Regions from separate parts of the Rahnella sp. GSA61A genome, predicted to be linked through region 3. Evidence: predicted binding sites of a transcription regulator. Region 3 holds the regulator's gene; each other region holds the start of a gene.
The links. Region 3 encodes CRP, which controls carbon source genes, mostly activating them, when cyclic AMP is high. Its sites were predicted from a motif close to ATGTGANNNNNNTCACAT; they were not measured.

Region 1: the regulator CRP is predicted to act here: its motif matches at 4,452-4,469, upstream of rhaB (rhamnulokinase).
Region 2: the regulator CRP is predicted to act here: its motif matches at 3,437-3,454, upstream of cytR (DNA-binding transcriptional regulator CytR).
Region 4: the regulator CRP is predicted to act here: its motif matches at 6,320-6,337, upstream of garD (galactarate dehydratase).

The regions. Positions count from the first base shown of each region.
Region 1 is NZ_JAHXYO010000001.1:394,139-401,773, forward strand. Features, by position in the region: gene LC431_RS01725 (GGDEF domain-containing protein) at 1-789, shown strand, start outside; gene rhaT (L-rhamnose/proton symporter RhaT) at 1,390-2,424, shown strand; gene rhaR (HTH-type transcriptional activator RhaR) at 2,453-3,325, opposite strand; gene rhaS (HTH-type transcriptional activator RhaS) at 3,409-4,236, opposite strand; gene rhaB (rhamnulokinase) at 4,577-6,061, shown strand; gene LC431_RS01750 (L-rhamnose isomerase) at 6,058-7,314, shown strand; gene rhaD (rhamnulose-1-phosphate aldolase) at 7,367-7,635, shown strand, end outside.
Region 2 is NZ_JAHXYO010000032.1:24,843-32,477, forward strand. Features, by position in the region: gene metJ (met regulon transcriptional regulator MetJ) at 222-539, shown strand; gene rpmE (50S ribosomal protein L31) at 710-922, opposite strand; gene priA (primosomal protein N') at 1,124-3,319, shown strand; gene cytR (DNA-binding transcriptional regulator CytR) at 3,523-4,551, shown strand; gene ftsN (cell division protein FtsN) at 4,651-5,592, shown strand; gene hslV (ATP-dependent protease subunit HslV) at 5,708-6,238, shown strand; gene hslU (HslU--HslV peptidase ATPase subunit) at 6,251-7,585, shown strand.
Region 3 is NZ_JAHXYO010000008.1:18,647-26,281, forward strand. Features, by position in the region: gene allS (HTH-type transcriptional activator AllS) at 1-418, shown strand, start outside; gene LC431_RS12155 (phosphoribulokinase) at 554-1,423, shown strand; gene LC431_RS12160 (OsmC family protein) at 1,427-1,834, opposite strand; gene crp (cAMP-activated global transcriptional regulator CRP) at 2,197-2,829, shown strand; gene LC431_RS12170 (YccS/YhfK family putative transporter) at 2,891-4,966, shown strand; gene LC431_RS12175 (aspartate aminotransferase family protein) at 5,662-6,879, opposite strand; gene LC431_RS12180 (aminodeoxychorismate synthase component II) at 7,003-7,578, opposite strand.
Region 4 is NZ_JAHXYO010000015.1:87,309-94,943, reverse strand. Features, by position in the region: gene LC431_RS18440 (TRAP transporter large permease) at 1-1,025, opposite strand, end outside; gene LC431_RS18435 (TRAP transporter small permease) at 1,038-1,550, opposite strand; gene LC431_RS18430 (TRAP transporter substrate-binding protein) at 1,607-2,584, opposite strand; gene exbB (tol-pal system-associated acyl-CoA thioesterase) at 3,107-4,027, shown strand; gene exbD (TonB system transport protein ExbD) at 4,037-4,471, shown strand; gene garD (galactarate dehydratase) at 4,543-6,114, opposite strand; gene LC431_RS18410 (MFS transporter) at 6,666-7,635, shown strand, end outside.

The sequences.
Region 1 (7,635 bases), on a different contig from region 3:
TTAGTCAGCTTGCTCAGTATATTCTTTATCAGTGCCATCGCTTTATCAGATAATTTTCTGGCTTTTTGCCTGCATGCAGTACCTTCTACTCTTTGCGTCATCTTCTTAGACGATTTCCAACATGTCGAGCGCATCTTATTTACCGTGTCATTGCCGCTGATTGGCCTGTGGCTGCATCATCTGATGCTCAAACGCAGCGATGAATTTACGCGCAGAATGGTGTCCAATCTCTACAGCGAACGGGAAAAATTCAGCGACCTGAGTATGCTCGATCCGCTGACCGGCCTTTACAACCGCCGGGGTTTGCAGAATAAGCTGGAAACGCTGTTCAATCAGGATTCAGGGCACTACGTTATGCTGCTCGATATCGACCATTTCAAAGCCTATAACGACAACTATGGCCACACGATGGGCGATCAGGCATTGGTGCGTGTCTCTGCCGCTATCCGCGATGCAGTGCGCTCGCGGGATGTGGTTGTCCGTTATGGCGGAGAAGAGTTCCTGGTACTGATGTCCAACGTTAAACAGGAACACGCGGTTCGCATGGCAGAGCGTATCCAGAATAAAGTCCTCGGGCTGAATATCCCGCATTTGTTTAATGTTGAGGTCTCCACCCACGTCACGGTAAGTGCCGGGCTGGCTGCGCTGGAGGACGGTGACTTTATTAAGACTTTAGGTAAAGCCGATGCCTCACTCTATAACGCAAAAAACAGCGGCCGTAATAAAATATTTTATGCCTGGGAAGAGACCAAGGAGATACAGCAAGCCGTGGAAGAAAAAATAGCCTGACGATGATTTATATATAGTATTAATAACAACACACTTATTGTTATTAATTTTTGCGAACAATGTTCAGCGTTTTACCGGTTCGTCATAAAGAAAGCCGTCATTCATTTTCACTGCATAATCATTCAACTTTCAGCCAGATTAATGGTTCTGGCTGAAAGTAAAGAAACTTGTTTACTATAATGAATGTTACTACTCCCTGTTACTTTTCAACTTTTTAAATCTACTTAAATATGCCTGCACACGTCCGCTTCACCACGAAATAAGCACAGATAAAAATAATCCTAAAAGACGTCTTGAGTCCATTTCCCACCCGCTATCGACCTCTTCTGCAACCACAATCCCTTTGTCTCTAAAAAGTCTCTAAAAATGTCCTAGTTTGTTGATTTAATGTAATTATTAATTCTCTTACTGGATTTGTGAACTGACTCATGTTCATCTTCCGGCGAGTGCCAGCGCTGATTTCTCTGTGGCACTGACCGGAAGGCTCCACTACCGGACACTTCTTACACTACCGCCACCCGCTGCTCATGTTTCTGAAGGATCAGTTAACAGCAGCGCTTTTGTTTATCTCATCACTCTACATAATAAAAGGTCCAGTGTATGAACAGTTCGATAGTGTTAGGGATTATCTGGCATCTGATAGGAGCAGCCAGCGCAGCTTGCTTCTATGCGCCATTCAAACAAGTTAAACATTGGTCATGGGAAACCATGTGGTCGCTTGGCGGCTTCTTTTCCTGGATCATTTTACCGTGGGCGGTCAGCTACGTGCTGTTGCCTGATTTCTGGGCCTATTATGGTTCATTCAGTTTTGCGACCCTGCTGCCCATTTTCCTGTTTGGCGCCATGTGGGGCATCGGTAACATCAACTACGGCCTGACCATGCGCTACCTCGGTATGTCGATGGGGATTGGCATCGCCATCGGCATTACCCTGATTATCGGGACGCTGATGACGCCTGTTTTACAGGGCAAAATTGGCATGCTGTTTGGCACAACAGGTGGCCAGCTTACCCTGCTCGGCGTATTTGTTGCGGTCATCGGTGTGGCAATTGTCAGCTATGCGGGTTTCCTGAAAGAAAAAGCATTGGGCATTAAAGCTGAAGAGTTCAATCTGCGAAAAGGGCTGATTCTGGCTGTAATGTGCGGGATTTTCTCCGCAGGGATGTCTTTCGCCATGAGCGCTGCGGTGCCAATGCACGAAGCAGCACGCGAACTCGGGATTGATCCGTTGTACGTCGCCCTGCCAAGTTATGTGGTGATTATGGGCGGCGGTGCAGTCGTTAACCTCGGTTTCTGCTTTATCCGCCTGGCAACACGTAAAACAATCTCTTTGCGCGCCGATATGTCGGTAGCGAAATCCCTGCTGCTCACCAATGCGGTCTTTTCCATTATTGGCGGCGTGATGTGGTATCTGCAGTTCTTCTTCTACGCCTGGGGCCATGCCAGCATCCCTGCAGAATATGATTACATGAGCTGGATGCTGCATATGAGTTTCTACGTATTGTGCGGAGGCATCGTCGGTCTGGTGCTGAAAGAATGGCTCGGGGTAGGCAAAAAACCAGTACGCGTTCTTTGTATCGGTGCGCTGGTGATTATTCTGGCGGCGAATATTGTCGGTCTGGGTATGGCACTGTAAGCGTTACGTTTCTCAACGACAGCAGAACTTATTCTGCTGTCGTTGAGGATAAAAGGATTTTGCCGGTCTGCTGTGTAAAACGCTGCCGGTAGTCCCGCGGCGAAACACCACTTGCACGACTGAACACCACAGAAAAATAGTTACTGTCATCAAAGCCGCATTCAGCGGCCACGTCACTGATCGTCATGTTGCCGTAGCGCAGCAAACTCATCGCCCGGCAAAGCCTCAACTGACGTAAATAATGGGTCACGCTCATGCCGGTGTACTGCTTGAACAGCGAACGTAAAGCACGCGGATTGAGCTGATGTTGCAGACAAAACGTTTCAAGATGGAAGGGAGCGGAGATATTTGCCCGCAGAGCCATCAGCAATAGATCCAGCTGATGCGCATCCGGTAACGCGCCACTGTCCGGCCGCTGACGAAAACGCAGTAACAACAGTGCCAGTTGCATCAACAGGGCTTCACTCAGCTGGATCGAAAGCGGCTCCGATTTCATACACTCTTTAGCAAGCTCATCCACTTTATCGCGCAAAACCGCCATGCCAAGCGTACTTAAACGCCAGTAACGTTGTTCCTGGCTGACATTTTCGCCCGGTAATAATTGCGACCAGTCGGCTGCCAGCCCGAAACGCTCACGGCAAAACAGCACATTATCCAGTGCCAGTTCGTTGACTGACTCATAGCTATGCCGGTCCCGCGAATTAATATAAAACAAGTCACCACAGGTGATGGGATAAGGGATGTCGTTCCAGACATGCAGACCATTACCACGCCAGACAATGACCAGTTCATCAAAATCATGGTCATGACTCGGAAAGTCGGCCTGCGGGTGACGTTCAGCCACCACGACCGAATTCATTTTGGTCAGGAAGAAGTCATTTTTATTCAATTTCAATGACATAGATGCAATCTCAAACCCGTTTGACGACAAAATAAACGAGGCAGTTCTCAGGTAAGAATACCGGAAACCGCGAGAGGTGCCGTTTAACGCAACTGATCACGCATGAGTTTTGGCGACACCGAAAACTCCCGACGAAACTGTGTCGAGAAGTGGTTACTGTCACTGAAGCCGCAGGCATAGGCGATGTCGGTAATACTTTGATCGCTATGATGTAAACGACGGCGCGCCTCCAGCAACCTCAGTCGGTTGAGATACCGCTGTGGCGTCATGCCGGTGTAATGCTTCATCTGACGATGTAATGTTCTCAGCGCCAGCGAAAAACGTTCTGCAGCCTCGGTCCAGTTGACGTCCTCACTGTAATGCGACTGGAGCCATTGCAAAAGTTGATTGACCCTGTTTTCCGAGGTATCTCGCAATTGTGACTGGAAACAGTCCTGATAAAGCAGGATCAGCAGTTGTAAAAACAGACTTTCACGGGTCGCGATGTGTTCCATTTCAACACTGTCAGGCAACGCTGCAAGCTGGGTGATGCAGTTCAGTACCTGCTGAAGCACGCACGGACTGAGCTGCCAGTGGACCTGTGACTGATAGTGATGTTCCTGAGGAAGGAAGTGGCCGACGTCCTGAATGAACCGGAACGCCTTCGGCGAGCGGAACAGCACATTGGTCAGCCGCAGGTTATCCACATTTTCAAACAGATGATGATCGCTGGCGCGCACGAAACAGACCGTACCGGCCGTCAGTGTATAAGGGTTGTCATTGAAGATATGCACACCCGATCCGCTTTCCACCAGCATAATTTCGTGGAAATCATGGTAGTGCTCCGGGAATACATCTTGCGGAAGCCGCCGCTCAACCGTCACAGTCAGCTCAGGTGCCGCAAAATAATCATCACCTCTCAGTAACGTCATGTATCACCTCCGGTTCAAAATCCTTGTGCTTCGGGAACCAACCCTACCCTGCGCCCTGCGGTTTTGCCTTCAAACCACGGCAATAAAAGCGCCATAAACGGTCATATTTCAAAGATTCAGCCTGTCGTGATGCAGATCTGCGGCAAAGATCACAATCGCGTATTCCGGTTTACTCCGGCGCGGCAAAACCCTGTTTCAGTCAGCTTTGAACCGTTATGTGATCTGCCTCGCATCTACCTTTTTAATGCTGCCATCCCGCCAAAACCGGTGGCAATCACCGGAAGGTGTCCCTCAGGCACCTCCCCTACACTGGCCACATATTCAATAAGGAATGGCCGCTATGAGAACACACCATCTTGCCGCTATTGACCTCGGCGCTTCCAGCGGCCGGGTGATGCTGGCGACGTTTACCCGTCAGGATCCCGATCCGGCAGCGACGCTGACACTGAAAGAAATCCACCGTTTTCCTAATAACCTGATCCGCGTTGATGGCCACGATACCTGGGACCTTGATGCGCTGGAGAAACACATACTTGAAGGGCTGAATCGCCTCGACGCGTCCGGCGTTCAGCTTGACGGTATCGGGATTGATACCTGGGGAGTGGATTATGTCCTGCTTGATGCACAGGGGCAGCGGGTCGGCTTGCCGGTTGCTTATCGTGACAACCGCACGGAAGGCGTGATGGCGCGGATGGAACAGCAGTTTGGCCGCGAGAATTTGTACCAGAAAACCGGCATTCAGTTCATGCCGTTTAACACACTTTACCAGTTGCGCGCGCTGAGCGAACAACAGCCTGAAATCGTCAGTAAAGCAGCCCACATGCTGATGATCCCGGATTATTTCCTTTACCGCCTCACCGGAAAACTGAACTGGGAATACACCAACGCCAGCACCACACAGATGCTCAATCTCGCCACCGGTGACTGGGATGAAGATTTGCTGAAACTTGCAGGTGTGCCGCGCCGCTGGTTGCAAAAACCTACACAGCCGGGTAACTCCCCGGGACTGTGGAAAAGCCCTCGCGGACGCAGCGTACCGGTATTCAGCGTCGCAACGCACGATACCGCCAGCGCGGTGGTTGCCGCCCCGCTGACCAGTTCACACAGCGCCTATCTCAGTTCCGGCACCTGGTCGCTGATGGGCATTGAAAGCCCGCACGCTTTTAACCATGCCCAGGCACTCCACGACAATATCACCAACGAAGGCGGTATCGACGGCAGCTATCGGGTGTTGCGCAATATCATGGGCTTATGGCTGTTCCAGCGGGTTTGCCGCGAACTGAACATCCAGGATTTACCGTCATTAATCACGCTGGCTAAAAACGTCACGCCGTTCACTTATCTGATTAACCCGAACGAAGATCGTTTTATCAATCCCCCCTCTATGGTGGATGCCATTCGCGATGCCTGTCGTCAGGCGGGTGATCCGGTGCCAGAGTCGCCAGCTGAACTGGCGCGTTGTATTTTCGACAGCCTTGCCATGTTGTATCGCAAAATCGCCTTGCAACTTGCTGATTTACAAGGGACACCGCTGGAAGATATCCACATCGTTGGCGGCGGCAGTCAGAACCAGTTCCTGAATCAGCTTTGTGCTGATGTCTGTCAGGTCAGCGTCAGCGCAGGCCCGGTGGAAGCTTCAACGCTTGGCAATATCGGCTGCCAGCTGATGGCGTTAAACGCCGTCAAAGATACCGCTGAATTTCGTCGCATTGTTGCCACGAATTTTGAGCAACACCACTACATTCCACGTATTCACGCGGATTTCGCTATTCACTGGCGCCGTTTTCAGGCGCTCTGTCACGTCAATGAGGAACTCGCAGTATGACTTCATCTATCGATCAAGCATGGACACTTGCCAAAGAACGCTTTGCACAGTTGGGTATTGATGCCGAAGCTGCAATCAAACAACTTGATACCCTGCCCGTTTCTATCCATTGCTGGCAGGGGGATGATGTCGCTGGCTTCGAAAACCCTGAGGGCAACCTGACCGGCGGTATTCAGGCGACCGGTAATTATCCCGGCAAAGCGCGCAACGCTCAGCAGCTTCGTGCTGACTTAGAACTGGCGATCTCCATGATCCCTGGCCCTAACCGGCTGAATCTGCATGCGATTTATCTGGAGTCCGATAAGCCCGTTGCCCGTAATGAGATTGAACCTAAGCACTTCACCGGCTGGGTTGACTGGGCGAAGAAAAACAAGCTGGGTCTGGACTTCAACCCGTCTTGTTTCTCACACCCGCTGAGCGCCGACGGCTTCACGCTGTCACACGCAAACCCGGAAATTCGCCAGTTCTGGATTGAACATTGTCAGGCCAGCCGCCGTGTCTCTGCCTCATTTGGCCGCGCACTGGGCACGCCGTCAGTGATGAATATCTGGGTGCCGGATGGCATGAAAGACATCACCGTCGATCGTCTGGCACCGCGCCAGCGCCTGATGAGCGCACTTGATGAAGTGATTTCTGAGAAGTTTGATATCACCGAACACATCGATGCCGTTGAAAGCAAACTGTTCGGCATCGGTTCTGAAAGCTACACCGTCGGCTCAAACGAATTCTATCTCGGTTACGCTGCCAGCCGCGGCACTGCGCTGTGCCTCGATGCCGGCCACTTCCACCCGACTGAAGTGATCTCCGACAAAATTTCTGCTGCGATGCTGTATGTGCCGCGCCTGCTGCTGCACGTCAGCCGTCCGGTACGCTGGGACAGTGACCACGTAGTTCTGCTGGACGACGAAACGCAGGCCATCGCCAGCGAAATCGTGCGCCATGACCTGTTCAACCGCGTTCATATCGGTCTGGATTTCTTCGATGCCTCGATCAACCGCATCGCTGCCTGGGTTATCGGCACCCGCAACATGAAAAAAGCCCTGCTGAAAGCCCTGCTCGAACCGACCGATTTACTGAAAAAACTGGAAGCCGAAGGCGATTACACCGCACGTCTGGCTCTGCTGGAAGAACAAAAATCCCTGCCATGGCAGGCCGTGTGGGACATGTATTGTCAGCGTCACGATGTACCGGTTGGCGGTCAGTGGCTGGATACCGTCCGTCATTACGAAACCAGCGTGCTGGCAAAACGTTAATTGCCGCCGAACGCAACAGAAACGCATTCACCTTATTCGCAGGAAAGAACCGATGAAAACATTATTTAGCTCGTGGTTTGTGCAAGGCATGGTCAAAGCGACCACCGATATGTGGCTGAAAGGCTGGGATGAACGTAACGGCGGCAACGTCAGCATGCGCCTGTTACCGGAAGACGTCGCACCTTATAAAAATGATTTTTACGACCAGCCGCGCCAGGTTGAACTGACTCAGCATGCGCCTGATCTGGCCAACGAATACTTCATCGTGACCGGTTCCGGTAAGTTTTTCCGTAACGTGCAATTAGCCCCGTCAGAAGCGCT
Region 2 (7,635 bases), on a different contig from region 3:
CAACAGCGCAATACCCGCTAAAATTATGGCGTTAATGAAGATGTCAGGCAGATCTGTCGTGCCGGGAGACGTAAGCTCAAGGTAACAAAATGAACAGTGCCGCAGGGAAAAACGTGAAATGTCCCTGTTAAATTCCGACATTTACTTAGTGAGAACAGTGAAAATCGGGCATAATCACGCGGTTTTCAGAATTTTATTTTTTGATAAATTTAAGGTGTCCCATGGCTGAGTGGAACGGCGAATATGTCAGCCCTTACGCTGAACACGGTAAGAAAAGCGAACAAGTTAAGAAAATCACGGTATCCATTCCGCTGAAAGTCCTCAAAATTCTCACCGATGAACGCACCCGTCGCCAGGTAAACAACCTGCGTCACGCGACCAACAGTGAATTATTGTGTGAGGCTTTTCTGCACGCCTTCACCGGTCAGCCTTTGCCGAATGACGAAGACCTGCGTAAAGAACGCAGTGACGAAATACCGGAAGCGGCGAAGATCCTGATGCGTGAACTGGGTGTGGATCCTGATACCTGGGAATACTGATCGCAACATCGCAAAGATGTGCTGAAAGACCGTGCGGCTCCCGTCGCGCGTTTTTTCAGTATCTGCGCGAAGAAAGAGAGTGCGGGAACGGGCATTTTATCTGGCGGGACGTCAAACGACAGGTAACAAAAAAGGCGCCAAAGGCGCCTTTTTTTGCTCTCAAGCGAAGCTTATTTGCTGCCTGGAACGCTGAAACGCTTGTTGAAGCGGTCAACGCGACCACCGGTAGCCACTTCACGTTGCTTACCAGTGTAGAACGGGTGGCATTCGCCACAAACGTCCAGGTTCAGATCGTGACCCACAGTTGAGTGAGTTTTGATAACGTTACCGCATGAGCAAGTTGCAGTAACTTCTACATATTTAGGGTGAATACCTTGTTTCATGGAAAACCTCTTCTTAAGGCCGCGTCGCTATCCAACCCTGTTCTGTCAGACACCACGCGTAGTGGATGATAGGCTTTGAGTACGAAATGCACCAAAGGCGGCGAATCATACAGAATCTCTGACAACCGCGCAATCATGTTCATGCATTTCGAAGGACACAGTGTACACTATCTCGTCATTTTTTTATAGTCTGGACCCCCAATGCCTGTTGCCCACGTTGCTTTACCCGTCCCGCTCGCCCGTACTTTCGACTATCTGTTGCCGCCTGATATGCAGGTTTCAAAGGGTTGCCGGGTCAGTGTGCCTTTCGGAAAACGCGACGCCATTGGCATCGTCACTCAGGTCAGCGACTTCAGCGAATTTGGCCTGGAGAAACTGAAACCGGTGCGGGAAGTCCTCGACAGCTCCAGCCTGTTTACCCCTGATCTGTGGCGCATCTTGTTTTGGGCCGCCGACTATTACCATTACCCGATAGGCGAAGTGCTGTTCCATGCGCTGCCGGTGTTGTTACGTCAGGGGAAAGCCGCTGAGCTTACACCGCTGTGGCAATGGTTCGCCACCGAGGAGGGGCGCGCTACGCCGCTCGACAGTCTCAAACGTGCGCCAAAACAACAGCAGGCGATGGCAGCACTGATGCAAAAACCGTTGTATCGTCATCAGGTTGCCGATCTTGATCTTACCGATACGGCCCTGCAGGCATTACGAGCCAAAGGGCTGACGGATTTACGCAGTATTGCGCCCGCCACGCACGACTGGCGCCAGGATTTCTCGGTGATCGGCGAACGTTTACGACTCAATACCGAGCAGGCCACCGCCGTCGGCGCGATCCGCAGTGAAGATCAGCAATTTTCCGCCTGGTTGCTGGCCGGTGTAACCGGCTCAGGTAAAACCGAAGTGTATCTGAGCGTGCTGGAAAACATTCTGGCGCAGGGTCGGCAGGCGCTGGTGATGGTGCCGGAAATCGGCCTGACGCCGCAAACCATCGCACGTTTTCGCGAACGTTTCAGTGCGCCGGTGGATGTGCTGCACTCCGGCCTGAACGACAGCGAACGCCTCGCCGTCTGGCTGCGGGCGCGCAATGGCGAAGCGGGCATCGTCATTGGCACCCGTTCATCGCTGTTTACGCCGTTTGCGCGCCTCGGCGTCATTATCATTGATGAAGAACACGACAGTTCTTATAAGCAGCAGGAAGGCTGGCGCTACCACGCCCGCGATCTGGCGGTGTACCGCGCTCACGCTGAAAATATCCCGATTATTATGGGCTCGGCAACCCCGGCGCTGGAAACGCTGCACAATGTTGAACTGGGGAAATATCGTCAGCTCAAACTGACCAAACGTGCCGGAAATGCCAAACTCGCCCGTCAGAATTTGCTGGATTTAAAAGGGTTGCAGCTGAAAGTCGGGCTGTCTCAACCGCTGATCCAGAAAATGCAGGAACATCTGAAAGCCGATAATCAGGTGATGCTGTTCCTCAACCGCCGCGGCTATGCGCCTGCCCTGCTTTGCCATGAGTGTGGCTGGATAGCCGAATGTCAGCGCTGTGACCACTATTACACTCTGCACCAGAATCAGCGTCAGTTACGTTGCCACCATTGTGACAGTCAGCGCGCCGTGCCGCATCAGTGTCCGCATTGCGGCTCAACACAACTGGTCTCGGTCGGCGTCGGTACAGAACAGCTGGAAAACGAACTGGCGCCGTTGTTCCCGGATACGCCAATCACGCGCATTGACCGCGATACCACCAGCCGGAAAGGTTCGCTGGAACAGCATCTGAATGAAGTCCATCGTGGCGGCGCACGTATTCTTATCGGCACACAAATGCTGGCAAAAGGGCACCACTTCCCTGATGTTACGCTGGTGTCATTGCTGGATGTCGACGGCGCGCTGTTCTCGGCAGATTTCCGTTCTGCCGAGCGCTTTGCCCAGCTTTATACGCAGGTTTCAGGCCGTGCCGGACGTGCAGGCAAACAGGGTGAAGTCGTATTGCAAACTCACCATCCCGAACATCCGCTGTTACAGGTGCTGTTGCAGCAGGGCTACGACGAGTTCGCCAGACAGACCCTGGCGGAGCGCAAAAGCGTCTTCCTTCCTCCTTATACCAGCCACATTATGATCCGCTCGGAAGACCACGATAATCAGCAATCTGCGCTGTTCCTTCAGCAGTTACGTAATCTGCTCGAATCCAGTCCGCTGAAAGATGATTCGCTGTGGATCCTGGGGCCGGTTCCTGCCTTACAAGCCAAACGCAGCGGACGTTTCCGCTGGCAGCTTTTATTGCAGCATCCTTCACGGCGCGTTTTGCAGCATCTGATCAAAAGCTCTCAGCCGCTGATTTCAAGTCTGCCGCAAGCCAAAAAAGTGAAATGGACACTGGATGTCGATCCGATTGACAGCTGATTCCAAAAGCGAATTTGCGTGAATAGTCAGGTTTTTTGCGTGATGCATCGAAAAAAGCATCTGGGTCACACTTTTAATGCAAATTAGGTAACAAATCCTACTCACATTCTGTTTAGAATGTGATGAGCTACACATCATGCGTAGCCAGGTGAGGAATGTTGATGTTGTTGTCTCAGTTTGATGCTGTTGCAAGGAGAGAGACGTTGGAGCACAAGAAAGAATTACCCGCCGCAACAATGAAAGATGTGGCTGAACAGGCAGGCGTTTCAACAGCAACCGTATCCCGTGCATTAATGAATCCGGAGAAAGTCTCCGCCGCGACTCGCCAGAAAGTTGATCAGGCCGTCATGGCCGTCGGTTATTCTCCTCATGCCCTGGCCCGCAACCTGAAGCGTAATGAATCACGCACTATTTTGGTGATCGTCCCCGACATCTGCGATCCGTTTTTCGCCGATCTGATCCAGGGGATCGAGCGCACGGCCGCCGAAAGCGGTTATCTGGTGTTGATCGGTGATTGTGCTCAGCAAAATCAGCAAGAGAAAACCTTTATCAATCTGATCATTACCAAGCAAATTGACGGAATGCTGCTGCTCGGCTCTGATTTACCTTTCGATGCCAGCAAAGAAGAACAACGCAATCTGCCGCCGATGGTGATGGCGAATGAATTTGCGCCGGAACTTGAACTGCCGACAGTCCACATTGATAACCTGACGGCCGCGTTCGAAGCTGTGCATTATCTTCTCAAGCTGGGGCATCAGCGTATTGCCTGCATCGCCGGGCCAAAGCATATGCCATTGTGCCAGTACCGTTCACAAGGTTATGTGCAGGCGCTGCGCCGCAACGGACTGAGCGTCGAGAGCAAGCTGACCATTCATGGCGATTTCAGCTATGAATCGGGGGCGCAAGCCGTCACCGAGTTGATGGCTCTGCCCGTGCCGCCGACGGCGATTTTCTGCCACAACGATGTGATGGCGATTGGTGCCATGTTCCAGGCGAAAAAAATGGGTCTGCGCATTCCGCAGGATTTGTCGGTTGTCGGCTTCGATGACATCAAGGCCAGCCAGTATACCGATCCTCCGCTGACGACCGTTGCGCAGCCGAGATTCCAGCTTGGCCGTCAGGCCATGTTATTATTACTTGAGCAGTTACAGGGAAATCCGGTACAAAACGGTTCGCTGCTGCTTGATAGCGAGCTGGTGGTGCGGGAAAGCACTGCGGCCCCAAAAGCGTGAGTCCGATTTTATGCTGTTCAACAGTTTTAATTTCAGTAAATGTTCAGGGTTGAGTAACATGACGCACTTCTTCATTCATCACGACACAGCGAAACGATAGTGGCACAAAGAGACTATGTAAGCCGTGGGCGCTCAGGAGCGCGGCGGAAAAGTACCAGCCGGAGTAAAAAACGCAGTTCCACAACGATCTCCAAAACCATGGTGGTGTTAGCCGTTGCGGTACTGGTGGTGTTTGTCGGTGGCCTCTATTTTATTGCGCACAATAAACATGAAGAAGCGACAGTGTTGCCGACGCACGCTGTCCGTCCGGGTAATGGATTGCCACCTAAGCCAGAAGAACGCTGGCGCTACATTAAAGAACTGGAAAACCGCCAGATGGGCGTCACCACGCCGACAGAACCGACGGCGGGCGGACAGGTCGAATCCAAAACACAACTGACGCCTGAACAGCGCCAGCTTCTCGAACAGATGCAGGCCGATATGCGCCAGACACCAACACAGTTGTCTGAAGTGCCGTATAACGACCCGAATCAGGCCACGCAGGCACCGGCGCATACTCAACGTCAGGTTCAGCAACAGCAGCCGACGTACGCGCAGCAGCAGCCGGTAACTCAGCCGCGTCAGGTTCAGCCACAGCCAACGTATACGCCGCAAACGCAGCCGGTACGTGCGCCTCAGGCCCAGGTGCAAACGCAACCCGTTCAGCCAAAACCGAAGCCGCAAGTGAAAGAGCCGGTGAAAGAAGCACCGAAACCGCAACAGCCAGCCACCATTACCCAGGCTGAGCCGGAAAAACCGAAAGCACAGGAAAAAACCCAGCGCTTTGTGGTTCAGTGCGGTTCGTTCAAAGGATCTGAGCAGGCGGAATCCCAGCGCGCCAAGCTGGCATTCGAAGGTTTTGAAGGCCGGATCACCACCGGCGGTGGCTGGAGTCGCGTCGTCATCGGCCCGTACAACAGCCGTTCTGGTGCTGACAGCACACTATCGCGCCTCAAAGGCGCTGGCATCTCCGGTTGCATTCCCGTCGCAACCGGGGGTTGAAAACCCGTAATCCTTCCCCAATCTATACTTTCAATATGCCCCGTAAGTTTGTGAGACACGTTCAGTGTCCCGCAAACCTGCGGGGATCTTTTCCGTCTGCAACGAGGAACCGCTCGTGACAACAATTGTAAGTGTACGCCGCAACGGCAAGGTCGTTATCGGTGGTGATGGCCAGGCCACATTGGGAAATACCGTCATGAAGGGCAACGTCAAAAAAGTACGTCGCCTGTATAACGACAAAGTGATCGCGGGCTTTGCTGGCGGCACGGCTGATGCCTTCACGCTGTTTGAGCTGTTCGAACGCAAACTGGAAATGCACCAGGGTCATCTGGTGAAAGCCGCCGTTGAACTGGCAAAAGACTGGCGTACCGACCGTATGTTACGCCGTCTGGAAGCCCTTCTGGCCGTGGCCGATGAAAACGCCTCGCTTATCATCAGCGGTAACGGTGACGTTATCCAGCCTGAAAACGATCTGATTGCCATTGGTTCCGGTGGCCCGTATGCCCAGGCTGCTGCACGCGCGTTGCTGGAAAACTCCGAGCTTGAAGCGCGCGACATCGTCGAAAAATCGCTGAGCATCGCCGGTGACATCTGCATCTACACCAACCAATTCCACACTATCGAAGAATTGTCTTCTAAAGCGTAAGGATCGAAAATTATGTCTGAGATGACCCCGCGCGAGATCGTCAGCGAGTTAGACAGTTACATCATTGGCCAGGATAAAGCGAAACGCGCCGTGGCTATTGCTTTGCGTAACCGCTGGCGCCGGATGCAGCTTGATGAAGCGCTGCGCCACGAAGTCACCCCGAAAAATATTCTGATGATCGGTCCGACCGGTGTCGGTAAAACCGAAATTGCCCGCCGTCTGGCGAAGCTGGCTAACGCGCCGTTCATCAAAGTAGAAGCGACTAAATTCACGGAAGTCGGTTACGTCGGTAAAGAAGTGGATTCAATTATCCGCGACCTGACCGATTCCGCCGTAAAAATGGTGCGCCTGCAATCTATTGAGAAAAACCGTTATCGTGCTGAAGAACTGGCCGAAGAACGTATTCTGGATGTGCTGATCCCGCCAGCGAAAAACAACTGGGGACAACCTGACGAAGCGCAGGAACCTTCTGCTGCACGCCAGAACTTCCGCAAAAAACTACGTGAAGGCCAGCTCGACGACAAAGAGATTGAAATCAGCCTGGCATCCGGCCCGATGGGCGTGGAAATCATGTCCCCTCCGGGTATGGAAGAAATGACCAATCAGTTGCAGTCGATGTTCCAGAGCATGGGTGCTCAGAAACAGAAACCGCGCAAACTGAAAATCAAAGAAGCGCTGAAGCTGCTGATCGAAGAAGAAGCCGCGAAACTGGTGAACCCGGAAGATCTGAAAGAACAGGCAATCGAGGCCGTTGAGCAACACGGCATCGTGTTTATCGATGAGATCGACAAAATCTGTAAACGTGGCGGCCAGAGTTCAGGCCCGGACGTCTCCCGCGAAGGTGTTCAGCGTGACCTGCTGCCTCTGGTGGAAGGCTGTACGGTGTCTACCAAGCACGGCATGGTGAAAACCGATCACATTCTGTTTATCGCTTCCGGCGCATTCCAGACGGCCAGCCCGTCAGACCTGATCCCTGAGTTGCAGGGTCGTCTGCCTATTCGTGTGGAACTGCAGGCGCTGTCGACTGAAGACTTCGAACGCATACTGACCGAGCCAAGTGCTTCGCTGACTCATCAGTACAAAGCATTGATGGCGACCGAAGGCGTAACCATTGATTTCACCGCTGACGGTATCCGCCGTATTGCGGAAGCCGCATGGCAGGTGAACGAAACCACCGAGAACATAGGTGCGCGTCGTCTGCATACCGTTCTGGAGCGTCTGATGGAAGATATCTCTTACGATGCCAGCGAAAGCAACGGTATCTCCATAAACATTGATGCAGATTATGTTAGAAGCCACCTTGACCAGCTGGTAGCTGATGAAGATCTGAGCCGTTTTATCTTATAATTTGCTCATACGTTCCGAAAGTGATCTTCAGGGAGGCGTTTGCCTCCCTG
Region 3 (7,635 bases):
AGTGGACTGGATTTTTGTTCATGCGCCCTTTCATCCGCTGCAGCACATCACTGGCATGCTGGAAGAAGCGGTGTTGCGTCAGTACATTGCCATCAATGTGGAAGACACCTCGCGCCATCTGAACAAGCGGGTAGCCTGGTTGCTGACCGGGCAACGGCAGATCATCGTGGCAGATGTGGCGACTAAACTGGCCTGTCACCTGAAGGGAATGGGTATCGGTTTTCTGCCGCGCCATCTGTGCCAGCCATATCTCGACAGCGGCGAGCTGATCGCCCGACAAATCCGCTATCCGCGCGCCCCTTCCCCGCTCAGTCTGGCGTGGAAAAAGGAGTACACAGGCAAGGCGCTGCATGACATTGTTTCTCTGTTCCACCAGAAGGACCCGCTGATCCAACCGTTGCTGGCGGGTTTAGAATAGTGATGCCCTCTTTGGCTTCGCGAATAAATATGGTAACAATAGGCTTAATTATGCGCAGCCTTGACGCCAGAACTTCGACCACAGAAAAGACCGCGTCTCGCCTGCCTGCATCACCTTTATGGAGAACAGCGCATTATGTCAGCCAAACATCCTGTTATTGCCGTGACCGGTTCGAGCGGTGCAGGCACCACGACCACCAGCGTGGCATTTCGTAAAATATTTCAGCAGCTTGGTTTGCGTGCGGCGGAACTGGAAGGCGACAGTTTTCATCATTTCACCCGTCCTGAAATGGATGCGGCAATACGCAAGGCGCGCGATCTGGGACGTCATATCAGCTACTTCGGGCCGGAAGCCAATGACTTTGGTTTGCTGGAAAAAAGCTTTATCGAATACGGTAAAACAGGCACTGGTCGTTCACGTAAGTATCTGCATACTTATGACGAAGCCGTTCCCTACAATCAGGTGCCGGGTACCTTTACGCCGTGGCAGGCGTTGCCGGAACCGACGGATATTTTGTTTTACGAAGGGTTACACGGTGGCGTGGTGGCGGACAAAATTGACGTTGCCGCGCAGGTCGACCTGCTGGTCGGCGTAGTGCCTATCGTCAACCTCGAATGGATCCAGAAACTGGTGCGCGATACCGGCGAGCGCGGGCATTCCCGTGAAGCGGTGATGGATTCCGTCGTGCGTTCGATGGATGACTATATCAATTACATTACGCCGCAGTTTTCCCGCACACACATCAATTTCCAGCGGGTACCCACCATCGACACCTCGAACCCGTTTGCCGCCAAAGCCATTCCGTCACTGGATGAAAGCTTTGTGGTGATTCATTTTCAGGGACTGGATGACATCGATTTCCCGTATCTGCTGGCCATGCTGCAAGGGTCGTTTATCTCGCACATCAAAACACTGGTGGTGCCGGGCGGCAAAATGGGGCTGGCGATGGAGCTGATCATGGCGCCGCTGGTGCAGCGCCTGATGGAAGGCAAGAAGATCGAGTAAACTTTATTCGGCTGCAATCACTTCAAAGCTGTGGGTGATTGTGGCCGCTTTCCCCAGCATCAGAGACACAGAACAGTATTTTTCGGCAGACAGGCTGACTGCGCGTTCAACAATCTTATCGGTCAGATCCTTACCGGTGACGATAAAATGCAGATTGATGTGAGTGAACAGACGCGGCGCTTCTTCGCGGCGTTGTGAGGTCAGCTTCACTTCACAATCACGCACGTCATTACGACCTTTTTGCAAAATTGACACCACGTCGATTGCACTACACCCCCCTGCGGACATCAGTAACATTTCCATCGGGCTTGGGGCTTTATCACCCGCGTTTCCATCCATTGAAATCTGATGACCCGATGCAGACTCACCTAAAAATGTCAGTCCTTCAACCCATTTGACACGTGCATGCATGAACTATTCTCCCGGTGAATAAACTTGTCGAAATCTGCTCTCAGAGTACCCTTTCACCTAAAATCTGGCAACGTAACCCGATCGCCATCATGCTGAAGCGAGACAACAGAAGACAGCATCTCAAACCTGTGCTACAAACAAAGCCGAAACATACTTTCCAGTAAATTGCGGTGACGGTTTTTGCGGTTTAAGTACAGAACCCACGGTGATGACAGCAATAAACAGGCTGTTGCACTCCGACATCCGCTTGCAGCATTTCTGGAGAGTTATATGCTGAAAGGGCGCTTTGGATTTGAAGTGCCGTACAGGGAACTCTGAGCCCTGTGATTTTGGGCAGCGATAACAACAGAGGATAATAGCAAATGGTTCTCGGCAAGCCACAAACAGACCCGACTCTTGAATGGTTCCTGTCTCACTGTCATATACATAAGTATCCTTCTAAAAGTACGCTGATTCACCAGGGTGAAAAAGCCGAAACGCTTTACTACATCGTGAAAGGGTCAGTTGCTGTCCTGATTAAAGATGAAGAAGGCAAGGAAATGATACTGTCCTACCTTAACCAAGGTGACTTCATCGGTGAGCTGGGACTCTTCGAAGAAGGTCAGGAACGCAGTGCCTGGGTACGTGCTAAAACTGCCTGTGAAGTGGCTGAAATTTCGTATAAAAAATTCCGCCAGCTGATTCAGGTTAACCCGGATATTCTGATGCGTCTCTCCGCGCAGATGGCCAACCGTCTGCAAGTGACGTCAGAGAAAGTCGGCAACCTTGCCTTCCTTGACGTTACCGGTCGTATCGCTCAAACCTTGCTCAATCTGGCTAAACAGCCTGATGCAATGACCCATCCGGACGGGATGCAAATCAAGATTACCCGCCAGGAAATTGGCCAAATCGTCGGTTGTTCACGTGAAACAGTCGGACGCATTCTCAAAATGCTGGAAGATCAAAGCCTGATCTCCGCACACGGTAAAACGATTGTCGTTTACGGCACACGTTAATCCCTCAAAAATTGGCGCGGCAAAACACTGTCGCGCCTTTTTTATGGGCTAAGCTTTACCCATGACGCTATGGCGAAGACTGTTTTACCATCCTGAAGTGAACTACGCGCTGCGCCAGACGCTGGTGTTGTGCTTACCTGTTGGCATTTGCTGGCTGTTTGGCAATTTGCAAATGGGCCTGCTGTTTTCCCTCTGCCCGGCCTGTTGTAACATCGCCGGTCTGGATACCCCGCATAAACGCTTTTTCAAACGCCTGCTCGTCGGCGGTTCACTCTTTGCCGTGAGCAGCCTTCTGCTGCAACTGATGCTCGAAAGCTGGCATATACCGCTGCCGCTGATCATGCTGTCGCTGGCGTTACTGCTCGGCGTCACCGGTGAAATCAGCCCGCTGCATGCGCGCCTGTTGCCCGGTGCGCTGGTGGCGACTATCTTCACGCTGAGTATGGTGGGCGTGCGCCCGATGTGGCAGGCCCCGGTGTTGTTCGCCGCTGGCACAGCCTGGTACGGATTGTTTAACTGGGCGTGGTTTCGTATTTCGGAAGAACAGCCGATGCGCGAAACGCTCAGCCAGCTCTATCTGCAACTCGCGGATTATTTCGAAGCCAAGTACAGCCTGCTGACGCAACACACCGATCCCGAAACCGCGTTACCCCCACTGCTAGCCCGCCAGCAGCAGGTTATCGACCTGATTGCCCTGCTTTATCAGCAATTACACATGTTGCCCCAGCACGGACATCATCATCACCATAAGCGGCTATTTCAGCGTTTTCAGGTGGCGCTCGATTTGCAGGAGCACATTACAGTGAGCCTGCATCAGCCGGAAGAAGTGCAGAAACTGGTGGAGGAAAGCCATGCCGAAGCGGTTATCCGCCGAAATGCACAGGTGATTTCCACCCGTCTTCGGGTGATTGCCGACGATATTCTTTATCACCGTTTATCCGGGCGCTTTACGATGGCCAATGAGCTGACCGCGCTGGAGAAAATCGCCGCGCGCAACCCGGACAATCCGGTAGGTCAGTTTTGTTATTACCATTTCAGCCGCATTGCCCGTCTGTTACGCACACAGCGGCCGTTGTACAAACGTGACCTGATGAACACCCAGCCGCGTTTGCCCTTCTGGCCCGCGCTGAAAAGCTATCTTTCCTTCAAATCCGTGGCACTGCGTAATGCCGCACGTTTGGGCATTATTCTGGCGATTGGCAGCAGTCTGGGTCTGTTCTTCAATTTGCCCAAACCCTACTGGATCTTGCTGACTATCATGTTGGTCAGCCAGAACGGTTATAACGCCACGCGGGTGAGGATCCAGCACCGTGCACTCGGTACGCTGGCCGGATTGCTGATTGCCTCAGGCTTGCTCAAACTGGAACTGCCGGAAGGCACCACGCTGCTGTGCATGCTGCTGATCACCCTGTTGTCCTATACCGTTCTGCGCAAAAACTACGGACTGGCGATGGTCGGCATGACGGTGACTGCAGTGTATACCCTGCAATTGCTGGCGATGAACGGCGTGCATTTTCTGGTACCACGACTGGTCGATACCCTGATCGGCTGCGCGCTGGCCTTTGGTGGCACTATCTGGTTGTGGCCGCAATGGCAAAGCGGTTTGCTGCGCCAGAATGCACACCAGGCGCTGGAAATCTATCAGGACGCTATCCGCCTGCTGCTCGAGGAAAGCCCCGACACCGCCAAACTGGCGTACACCCGTATGCAGGTCAATCAGGCGCACAATAAGCTGTTCACTTCGCTAAATCAGGCGATGCAGGAGCCGGGTTTTAACTCACATTATCTGGCGGATATGCGTTTGTGGGTGACGCACAGTCAGTTTGTGGTTGAGCATATCAACGCGATGACGATCCTCGCCCGCGAGCATTACATGCTGCCGGAAAAACTGGCGACGGAGTATTTACAGACCTGCGAAATCGCGCTGCAAAGCTGTCAACAACGACTGCTCTACGACGGGCCGGGCAGCGAGAACAACCTGTTTAATGCGCCGGAACTTCACCCGGATATGCCACTGACCGAAATGGAACGCCATCTGCGGCGCGTAATTTCACATCTCAGCGTGATGCATACCATCTCGTCACTGGCGTGGAAGCAGAGGCCGCATCATGGGATCTGGCTGACGCGGCGGGCGTGAAGGGGGAGACCCCTTTCAAATCCCCTTTTTACTGGCTTGCAGTCAGACTGCTTTTTGAAATTGAGAAAATTTCGGTTTCTCAAGTACGGATGCCGTGTACTGGCGTTCTTTTAAACGGATTGAGAAAGTTTCGGTTTTTCAATTGCCGTGTTCGCTTAACTCACCGAGCCGAAACCGACCAAAGAGGGCTAAGACGAGCCCTCTTTGGAATCTCCACGTCTTAAACTGCGCGCTTCGCTCGTAGGCTATGTTCCAGCAACCACAGCGACAGGCTGGAAATCTTGCCGCGTTGCGGTTCCTTCTCTCGGTCTTCGAGCCACTGGTCTCGAAGCCGCTCCGTTCAGCAAGATTTCTGATTCGCCCGCAGGATTCTAAATTCAAAAGCAGAAGGGTTTTATCTTTTAGAAATGTCGATTGGCGTGCTCAAAAATGGCACCGAATGAACGGTTCGAGACCTATGGCTCGAAGCCTGAAATTCGGGAATCGCGCAGCGATGACATTTTGCGCCACACACTAATGCGCCAGAACATGTCCGCCGTGCCCGCGACAGCGCGCAGTGAAAAAGCGAAGGGAGATCCAAGAGGGAAAAAGCACTTTTCCCTCTTGGTCGGTTTCGGCGCGAGAGGCCATGTGATAAATGTTAGTGAGAAACCGAAATTGTCTCGATCAAGCGTTTAAAGACGGAGGCGTGGGGATCACCCCCCACAAACTTTCCCCACGGCTTTCTCAAACCTTTCCATCCCTTCTTCAATATCCGCGAAGTCGATAACAAGCGATGGCGCAAACCGCATCACGTTTGGTCCGGCGACCAGCATCATCAATCCGAATTCTGCCGCGGCGGCATGGAATTCTCCGGCGCGGTTTTTATACGCATCAGAAAGCTCGGCGCCGATCAGCAAACCCTGGCCGCGGAACTCGCTGAAGATGTGATATTTCTGGTTGATGGCCTCCAGCGCGCTGATGAATTTCTCGCGGCGCTCGTTGATCCCGGCCAGCACGTCTGGCGTATTGATGATATCCAGTGCAGCCTCAGCGACGGCGCAGGCCAGCGGGTTACCGCCGTAGGTGGTGCCGTGTTTGCCCGGTTCCATCACCGAGGCCACGTCTTCGGTTGCCAGCATGGCGGAAACCGGGAAACCGCCGCCGAGCGCTTTGGCAGTGGTCAGGATGTCTGGCGTCACGCCGTAATGCATGTAGCTGAACAACTTGCCGCTGCGCCCCATGCCGCTTTGTACTTCATCCAGCACCAGCAGCGCCTGATGTTTGTCACAAAGCTCGCGCAGACCTTGCAGAAACGCTTTGGTCGCAGGCGTGACACCGCCCTCCCCTTGCACAGGCTCGACAACAATGGCGCAGGTGTGGTCGTCGATCACCGCTTTTACGGCATCCAGATCGTTGAACGGCACGTGCACAATATCAGCGGGTTTCGGGCCGAAGCCGTCGGAGTATTTCGGCTGGCCACCCACGGAAACCGTGAACAGCGTGCGACCGTGGAAGGCATTATGGAAAGCGATGATCTTACTTTTGTACGGGCTGTGACGGTGCGAAGCGTAATAGCGCGCCAGTTTAAAGGCCGCTTCGTTGGCTTCAGCGCCGGAGTTGGCGAAGAATACGCGGTCGGCAAAGGTGGCGTCGATCAGCTTCTGCGCCAGTCGAAGGGCGGGTTCATTGGTAAATACGTTACTGACATGCCACAGGGTTTCGCCCTGCTCGTGCAACGCTTTCACCAGTGCCGGATGGCAATGTCCAAGCGCCGTCACAGCGATACCCCCGGCGAAATCAACATACTCGTTCCCTTGCTGATCCCACACGCGACTGCCTTTACCTTTCACGGGAATGAATTTCGCAGGTGAATAAACCGGCAAAATAACTTTATCGAATGTGCCCCGATCTACCGATGATTTTTCCGCCATTACCCTTCTCCCTCACGACCATTGATATGAAAATATAATCACAAAATATGCATAAAAAATCACATACAGGCAAACAGAAATCGCATCTGATGGGCAAGTAATTTTTTCAGCAATATTAACTGATTAGATTTTAAGGAAATTATCCAAAAGCTGATGCCCCTGCTCGCTCAAAATGCTTTCAGGATGGAACTGAACGCCATGCAGCGGCAAGGTTTTGTGCATGATGCCCATAATGTCGTCACGACCACCATCCCGTTCTGTCCATGCAGTAACCTCGAAACAATCGGGCAGCGTCTGTGGCGCGACCACCAGCGAATGGTAGCGCGTCACGGTCAGCGGATTATTCAGCCCGGTAAAGACACTCCTGCCGGTATGGCGGACAGGGGATGTTTTACCGTGAATGGCCTGCCGGGCGCGGACGATGCTCGCGCCGAACGCCTGCGCCATCGCCTGATGCCCGAGGCACACGCCAAGTATCGGTAAACGGTCGGAGAAATGGGCAATCGCTTGCAGGGAAATGCCAGCCTGATCAGGCGTACACGGACCGGGAGAAATCACCAGATGTGAGGGGGAAAGCTGTTCAATGTCGGTGAGCGTCAGCTGATCATTACGCATCACTTTCACCTCTGCACCTAGCTCGCAAAAATATTGATAGAGGTTGTAGGTGAAGGAATCGTAGTTGTCGATCAGCAGCAGCATAGTGTACCCGGTAAAAGTCGGAAAATTTACCGGGCAATTCTACGCATTTTTCAGCTC
Region 4 (7,635 bases), on a different contig from region 3:
GGCGTCAGGATCAGGATGATCGGCGCCATGTCCATCAGTGTGCCGATCACCAGCAGCATGATGTTGATCCACATAAGGATCACGTACTTGTTGTCAGAGATCGAGGTGAAGAATTCGGTGATGCGCATCGGCAACTGCATGTAAGTCATGACTGCGCCAAAACTGGCGGCAAACCCTATCAGGATCATCACGATGCTGACGGTTTTCACCGTGCGATACATCAGTTTCGGTAGTTCGCTCCACTTGTAATCGCGGTAGATAAACATGGTGACGAAGAATGACCACAAACACGCGATCGCTGCGGATTCCGTCGCGGTAAATATTCCGCTGAGAATGCCGCCCATGATGATCACGATGGTCATCAGCCCCCACAGCGTGTCGATAAAAATCTTCAGCGCCTGGCGGAACGGCACGCGCTCACCTTTCGGGTAACCGCGTTTGTGAGCAAACACCACGCACATCACCATCAGCGTCAGGCTGAGCAGTAAACCGGGCAAAATACCGGCGATGAACAGCGCGGCAATCGACACCGTACCGCCGGTCGCCAGCGAGTAAATCACCGAGTTGTGGCTGGGTGGCGTCAGGATCGCCTGTACCGAGCCGCTGGCGGTGACTGCCGCCGCAAAGTCACGCGGATAACCTTTCTTCTCCATTTCCGGGATCATCACCGAGCCGATTGAGGCGGTATCCGCCACGGAAGAACCGGAGATCGCGCCAAAAAAGGTTGAGGCCACAATGTTCACCAGCGACAGCCCGCCGCGGATAAACCCGACAAAGATGTAGGCAAAACTGACCAGCCTGCGGGCGATCCCTCCTTCGGCCATGATCGCGCCTGCCAGAATAAAGAACGGGATCGCCAGCAGTGAAAATTTGTTCACGCCGTTGGTCAGCTGGATCATCAGCGCTTCAAACGGCAGGTCAATCCACCAGGCTCCTGCCAGCGCGCTCAGCCCGACGGCGTAAGCGACCGGCACGCCAATCGCCAGCATCACTGCCAGCGTTAACAACAAGATTAATGCATCCATAACAGGCTCCGGTCAGGCGTCAGAATTGCCCAGCATCACCACAGGCCGCTGATGTTGCGGGCCGGCAATGATCTGCTCAATGATGAATAACAACGTCAGTGCAGAACCTATAGGTAGCGGCAGATAGGTCTGTCCGGCGGTCAGCAGCGGGAATTCCGCCACCGGCTGTTGCCAGAGTTCACTGCACAATTGCAGGCTGTACCAGAAAATAAACACGCTGATGGCCAGCATCATCAGGTCAGCCAGCAGGGCAGAAAATTTTTTCAGCGCAGGTGGCAGGCGGTCAGTGACCATCGCAACGACGATGTGTGAACCAGCGCGGTAACTGACAGCGGCTCCGATAAAGGTGAACGTCACCATGCACATAATCGCGATCGGCTCCGGCCACGACAGGGCGCTGTTCATCACGTAACGGGCAAAGATCCCAACCGGGATCACCGCCACCATCAGCAGCAACGCGATGCCCGCGATCCACATCGCGCAGCGGTAAAGAATGTCCATCAGGGTGTGATAACTCGAAACCATAAATCCCCCGGCGAAAGATCAGAAAGAAGCAGCCCGCAGGCTGCCGGTGTCAGGGTTTACTTCACGTCAGCGATTTGCTGCATCAGATCCTGATGGTCTTTGCCGAATTCATCGCGCACGGATTGCGTGGCTTTGACATACGTCGCGGGGTCAATCTCATAGAATTTCACGCCGCCCGCTTTCATCGTGGCGAGGGCTTTCTCGTTATAGGCTTTCCACAGTTCGCGCTGTTCGTCCTGTGCTTCTTTCGCCAGTTTGAGGATTAACTGCTGGTCTTCCGGTTTCAGTTTGTCCCATTTCACTTTTGAATACAGGAACAGCTCCGGGATGATGAAATGGCGGCTGTAGGTGTAGTTTTTCACTACCGGCAGGTAGTTATGGGCGACAAAGGTTGGCGGGTTGTTTTCGGTGCCGTCAATGACGCCGGTCTGCATGCCGCTGAACACTTCACTGACGCCCATCGCCACCGGATTGGCACCCATCGCTTTCAGCGTTGCCAGCGCAATCGGACTGCCCTGTACGCGGATTTTCATGCCGTGCAAATCTTCCGGTTTCACCACCGGTTTTTTGGTGATCAGGTTACGCGTCCCGCCATCCATCCAGCCGAGAAAAACCAGTCGCGAATTCGGATTGTTGGTGATTTTATCGCCGATTTCTTTACCGATCTGACCGTCGAGCACTTTGTGCATATGGTCTTCGTCGCGGAAAATATAGGGCAGGGTGAAGACATTAATTTCTGGCAAAATCGAAGCAACCGGCGTCATCGACACACGGATGATATCCAGCGCACCGAGCTGCGCCTGTTCAATTTCCTGCTTTTCATCTCCCAGCACGCCGCCCGGAAACGTTTTAATTTCGAGGCGTCCGTCTGTTTGCTTTTGCAGTTTTTCGCCCATGTGCTGGACGGCGACCACGTTGGGATAGCCTTGCGGATGCACGTCGGCGGCTTTCAGCGTTTGTGCTGACACGCCATGCGTAAATAAGAGGGTCGCGGAACTCAGGCAAAGGCTGAGAAGTGCTTTTTGCATTTTCATCAGTTTGTCTCCAGGGTACTCGGTAAGGGAAAGATAAATGTGAACAAGTATCGAACAGGACGGGCGCAGAGGCGTTGCCGGTTCATTTTGAAAAATGTCTGAATAAGCTTTTAAATGATAGGGATGCATGACGTGCCGGTGTGAGGTCTTCGCCAGTGAATGCACTTTATCCTATTTTTTGTTGTGCGGTATTTGAGCGTTATCACAAACTCGTAACAAATGTAAAAAGCTGTTGCTTAATATTTAAAACGTTGTTTTAACTTGAGTAATGAAGCTCAGATGATTGATTTACTGTGTGATTTTTTTTGAAAGTGTGACGGAGGTTAAATTGTTCAACCTTTGTACAAACAGGAAAAACCTTGTCATCTGTCAATGACACGTCGGGCGGCAGGCGGGACAATGTAAATAATAATGAGAACGACTATCAATTAGGCCTTTTTCTTTGATATCATTCGGCGTTATTCATTCCTTCTACACACTGATTCTGGCTGGAGGCGACGCGTGAAAACGGCTCGCAATAAGATGAAAGAGGCGACCTCATTACTGATGTCGTTAATGTTGGTTGCTGGTCTGAGCGGCAACGCGATGGCTGCACCTGCGACGCCGGCGGGACAAGCCGTCAATTCTGCAGCAACTCAACCTGCAACGGCTGACGCACCGGCGACCGGTGACGCAACGCCAGCTCCGGTGATGCAACCCGCGCCAGCAGAGACGGCACCCGTGATCCCAACCGATTTGTCTGTTATGGGCATGTACCATCACGCTGATGTGGTGGTGAAGACCGTCATGATCGGTCTGCTGCTGGCTTCTGTGGTCACCTGGGCATTGTTATTCAGCAAGGGTGCGGAAGTCTTCACGGGCAAACGCCGTATGCGCCGTGAATTTGATGCGTTGTCCTCCGTTCGTACGCTGGACGAAGCCGCCGAGCAGGCTGAAAGTTTCGCTGCCAGCAGCATCAGCGCGCAGATGATCCGCGATGCGCAGAACGAGCTGGAACTGTCTGCCGGATCGACTGACAACAACGGCATTAAAGAGCGTACCGGTTTTCGCCTTGAGCGCCGCGTCAGCGCCGCGGGTCGTTACATGGGCCGTGGCAACGGTATTCTGGCGACCATCGGAGCAATCTCTCCCTTCGTCGGCCTGTTCGGTACCGTATGGGGCATCATGAACAGCTTCATCGGTATCGCACAGACGCAGACTACCAATCTGGCGGTCGTCGCACCGGGTATCGCCGAAGCCTTACTGGCCACGGCTGTGGGTCTGGTTGCGGCTATCCCTGCGGTGGTCATCTACAATATTTTCGCCCGTACCATCACCTCTTACCGTCATCAGGTAGGCGATGTGGCGGCGCAGATTATCCTGTTACAGGGCCGTGATTTGGATCTGGCTGCCAGCGAAGGCAATGCGCCACGCGGTCAGACAGGTCAGTTACGCGTAGGGTAAGAACAGATTATGGCTATTCGGTTAAACGACGATATCGACGAAAGTGGTGAAATGCATGACATCAACGTCACGCCTTTTATCGACGTCATGCTGGTATTGCTGATCATCTTCATGGTGGCGGCACCGCTGGCCACCGTAGATGTGCGGGTGGATTTACCGGCTTCGACGGCAAAACAGCAGCCGCGTCCGGAGAAACCGATTTTCCTGTCGGTGAAAGCTGACAAGCAACTGTTCCTCGGCGACACGCCCGTGAACAGCGATAATATGACCGCGATGCTGGATCAGCGTACTCAGGGTAACAAGCAGAGTACGATTTTCTTCCGCGCGGACAAAAGTGTCGATTACGAAACGCTGATGAGCGTGATGGATAACTTGCGTAAAGCCGGTTACCTGAAAGTCGGGCTGGTGGGTGCAGAACAAACCGGTGCCGCTGCGGCGCAGTAAGTTGTGAATCAAATCAGACGCACAAAAAAGGCCAGCATTGCTGGCCTTTCGTTTATCTGCAAAACGGTAACTCAGGTCACCGGCGCCGGGTTAAACACCGCCAGCGCATTATGGATGCCCCAGGTGTCTGACCAGGTTTTCTTGCGACCGCTGGCGATGTCCAGAATGAAATGGAACAGTTCCCAGCCCACATCCTCGATGGTGGCATCACCGGTCGCAATTGTCCCGGCATTGATATCCATCAGATCGTGCCAGCGGTTTGCCAGCGTGGTACGTGTTGCCATTTTAATCACCGGCACGGCAAGCAGGCCGTATGGCGTACCGCGTCCGGTGGTGAATACCTGAACGGTAATACCGGAAGCCAGTTGCTGTGTCCCGCAGACAAAATCGCTGGCAGGTGTGGCGGCGTAAATCAGGCCTTTTTTGGTCGGACGTTGTCCCGGAGACAACACTTCTGAAATCGCACTGGTACCGGATTTAGCAATCGAACCCAGGGCTTTTTCAACCACGTTAGCCAGACCGCCTTTTTTGTTGCCCGGAGACGGGTTGGCGCTGCGGTCGGTCTGACCCAGCGACAGATAATTATCGTACCAGGCCATTTCTTCCAGCAGACGTTTACCCACGTCGACGTCCGCTGCACGCGGTGTCAGCAGATGGATAGCGTCGCGCACTTCTGTGACTTCTGAAAACATCACTGTTGCACCGCAGCGCACCAGCAAATCCGAAGCGTAACCGACTGCCGGGTTGGCGGTGACACCGGAGAAGGCATCACTGCCGCCGCATTGTGTGCCCACAACCAGATCGGAAGCCGGACAGGTTTCGCGCTGGCGGCGGTTCAGGCGTTCCAGATGAAATTGTGCGACCGTCAGGATATCGTCAACCATCGACTGGAAACCGACATGTTGCTCATCCTGCAAACGCACAATGTGCGTGTCATCGAGTGAAATCGCCTGCACATCCGGCGTGCCTTCCAGCAGGCGCTCGGGTTGCAGCTTCTCACAGCCCAGACCGACCACCATGACTTCGCCGCCAAAGTTCGGGTTCAGCGCCAGATTGTGGATGGTACGGATCGGGATAATGGCCGCAGGGGCGTTAATCGCCACACCGCAACCGTACAAATGATTCAGTGCCACGACACCGTCGACGTTGGGGAATTTCGGCAGCAAATCACGTTCAATGATTTTCACTACGTAATCCACTACGCCCGCCACGCAGTGCACACTGGTGGTGATTCCCAGCAGATTTTTGGTGCCGACGCTGCCGTCGGCATTGCGGTAGCCTTCAAAGGTATAGCCTTCGAGTGGTGGCAGCGCGGGTGGCACACGGGTGGCCAGCGGCAGGCTGTAAAGTTCAGGGGCGACCGGTAATTCCACCAGGGATTCATCAATCCAGCTGCCCTGCGCGATATCCCGTACGGCATAACCAATGACTTCTCCGTAACGAATAATATCGCCGCCTTTAGCAATGGGTTCTAACGCCACTTTATGGCCTTGCGGAATATGCTCAATTAATTCCAGACCGTTCGCAAATCGGGTGCCGGCTTTTAAGCCGTTGTCATTCACAATAATCGCCACGTTATCGCTTTCATGAACTTTAATAAAAAGCGCTTCGGTAGCGTGTTCTTTATCTTTATTACGTGACATAACTGTCTCCGCGTTTATTAAACATCCCGGAACAAAAAATTCCGGTAAATTATCTGAAGTTGACGCTCAATAATGTTCTTGTAAACATGCTCTGGTAATACAGGGTATGGCATCCATTATAAGGCAGTCTTCCGGCAACCTCATTGTGCAACTGACCAGCTTTTTGCCCGATGAACGTCATTCTGTGTGGCAGGTGACAGAATAAATGTGATGTAAATCACCCTTTGATTTGAGCGGTTATCGGTTCCGCACAATCTGTGATTCTCCTCCCACACCGATGTGTGGATGCAAAAGAATAGTCACAATCAACGGGGCTATTCTTGGGCGAATGCACAGTGTTATTTCGTGGCCTCCTTTTTATACTGTATTGGCCCTCTGAAGGTGACGTTGAAAGTAATACAGGTAAATTTCAGGCGATCATAAATAAAGTGTTTATTGCCTGTTTCGAATTAAGACGCTGTACGGCGAATAACCACAGGTGAACGAAAAACGTTATTTCAATAACGGTGAGCTCCCTGAAAAATTTTCGCATTATGACAATGAGGGTCACCATGAACATTCAATCTCAGTCCGGGACAATCGCGCAAAGTAAGGTACGGACCCATATCCGTTACTATATTTTGCTGATTATCTTTTTAATCACGGCGGTGAATTACGCTGACCGCGCCACGCTCTCTATCGCGGGAACCGAGGTCGCGCGTGAGCTGGGCCTGGATGCTGCCGACATGGGACAAATCTTTGCCGCGTTCGGCTGGGCTTATCTGATTATGCAATTGCCCGGCGGCTGGCTGCTGGACAGATTTGGCTCCAAAAAAGTGTACACCTACAGCCTGTTCTTCTGGTCGCTGTTCACCCTGTTGCAGGGTTTTGTGGGCTGGTTCCCGCTGGCGTACGGCGCACTGACGCTGTTCATGTTGCGTTTCATGCTCGGTTTCTCCGAAGCTCCATCGTTCCCGGCGAACGCCCGTATTGTGGCTGCCTGGTTCCCGACCACTGAACGCGGCACGGCTTCCGCGATTTTTAACTCCGCACAGTATTTCTCACTGGCACTGTTTTCGCCTTTGCTGGGCTGGCTGACTTATGCCTGGGGCTGGGAACATGTTTTCATCGTGATGGGCGTGCTGGGTTTTGTCCTGACGCTGGTGTGGATCAAATTCATTCACAACCCGCCGGAACATCCACATATTTCTAAAAGTGAGCTGGAGTATCTGACAGACGGCGGTGCCGTTGTTGATATCGACCACAAGAAAACGGACAGCGCGAAAAGTGGCCCGAAATGGAGCTACGTTCGTCAGATGCTGAGCAGCCGCATGATGCTTGGGATCTTCTTCGGACAGTATTTCATTAACAGTATTACGTGGTTCTTCCTGACCTGGTTCCCGATTTATCTGGTTCAGGAAAAGGGCATGTCTATTCTTAAAGTGGGGATGATTGCCGCAATTCCTGCGCTGTGTGGTTTTGCGGGCGGTGTGCTGGGTGGCGTGTTCTCAGATTTTCTGATCAGACGCGGCTACTCGCTGA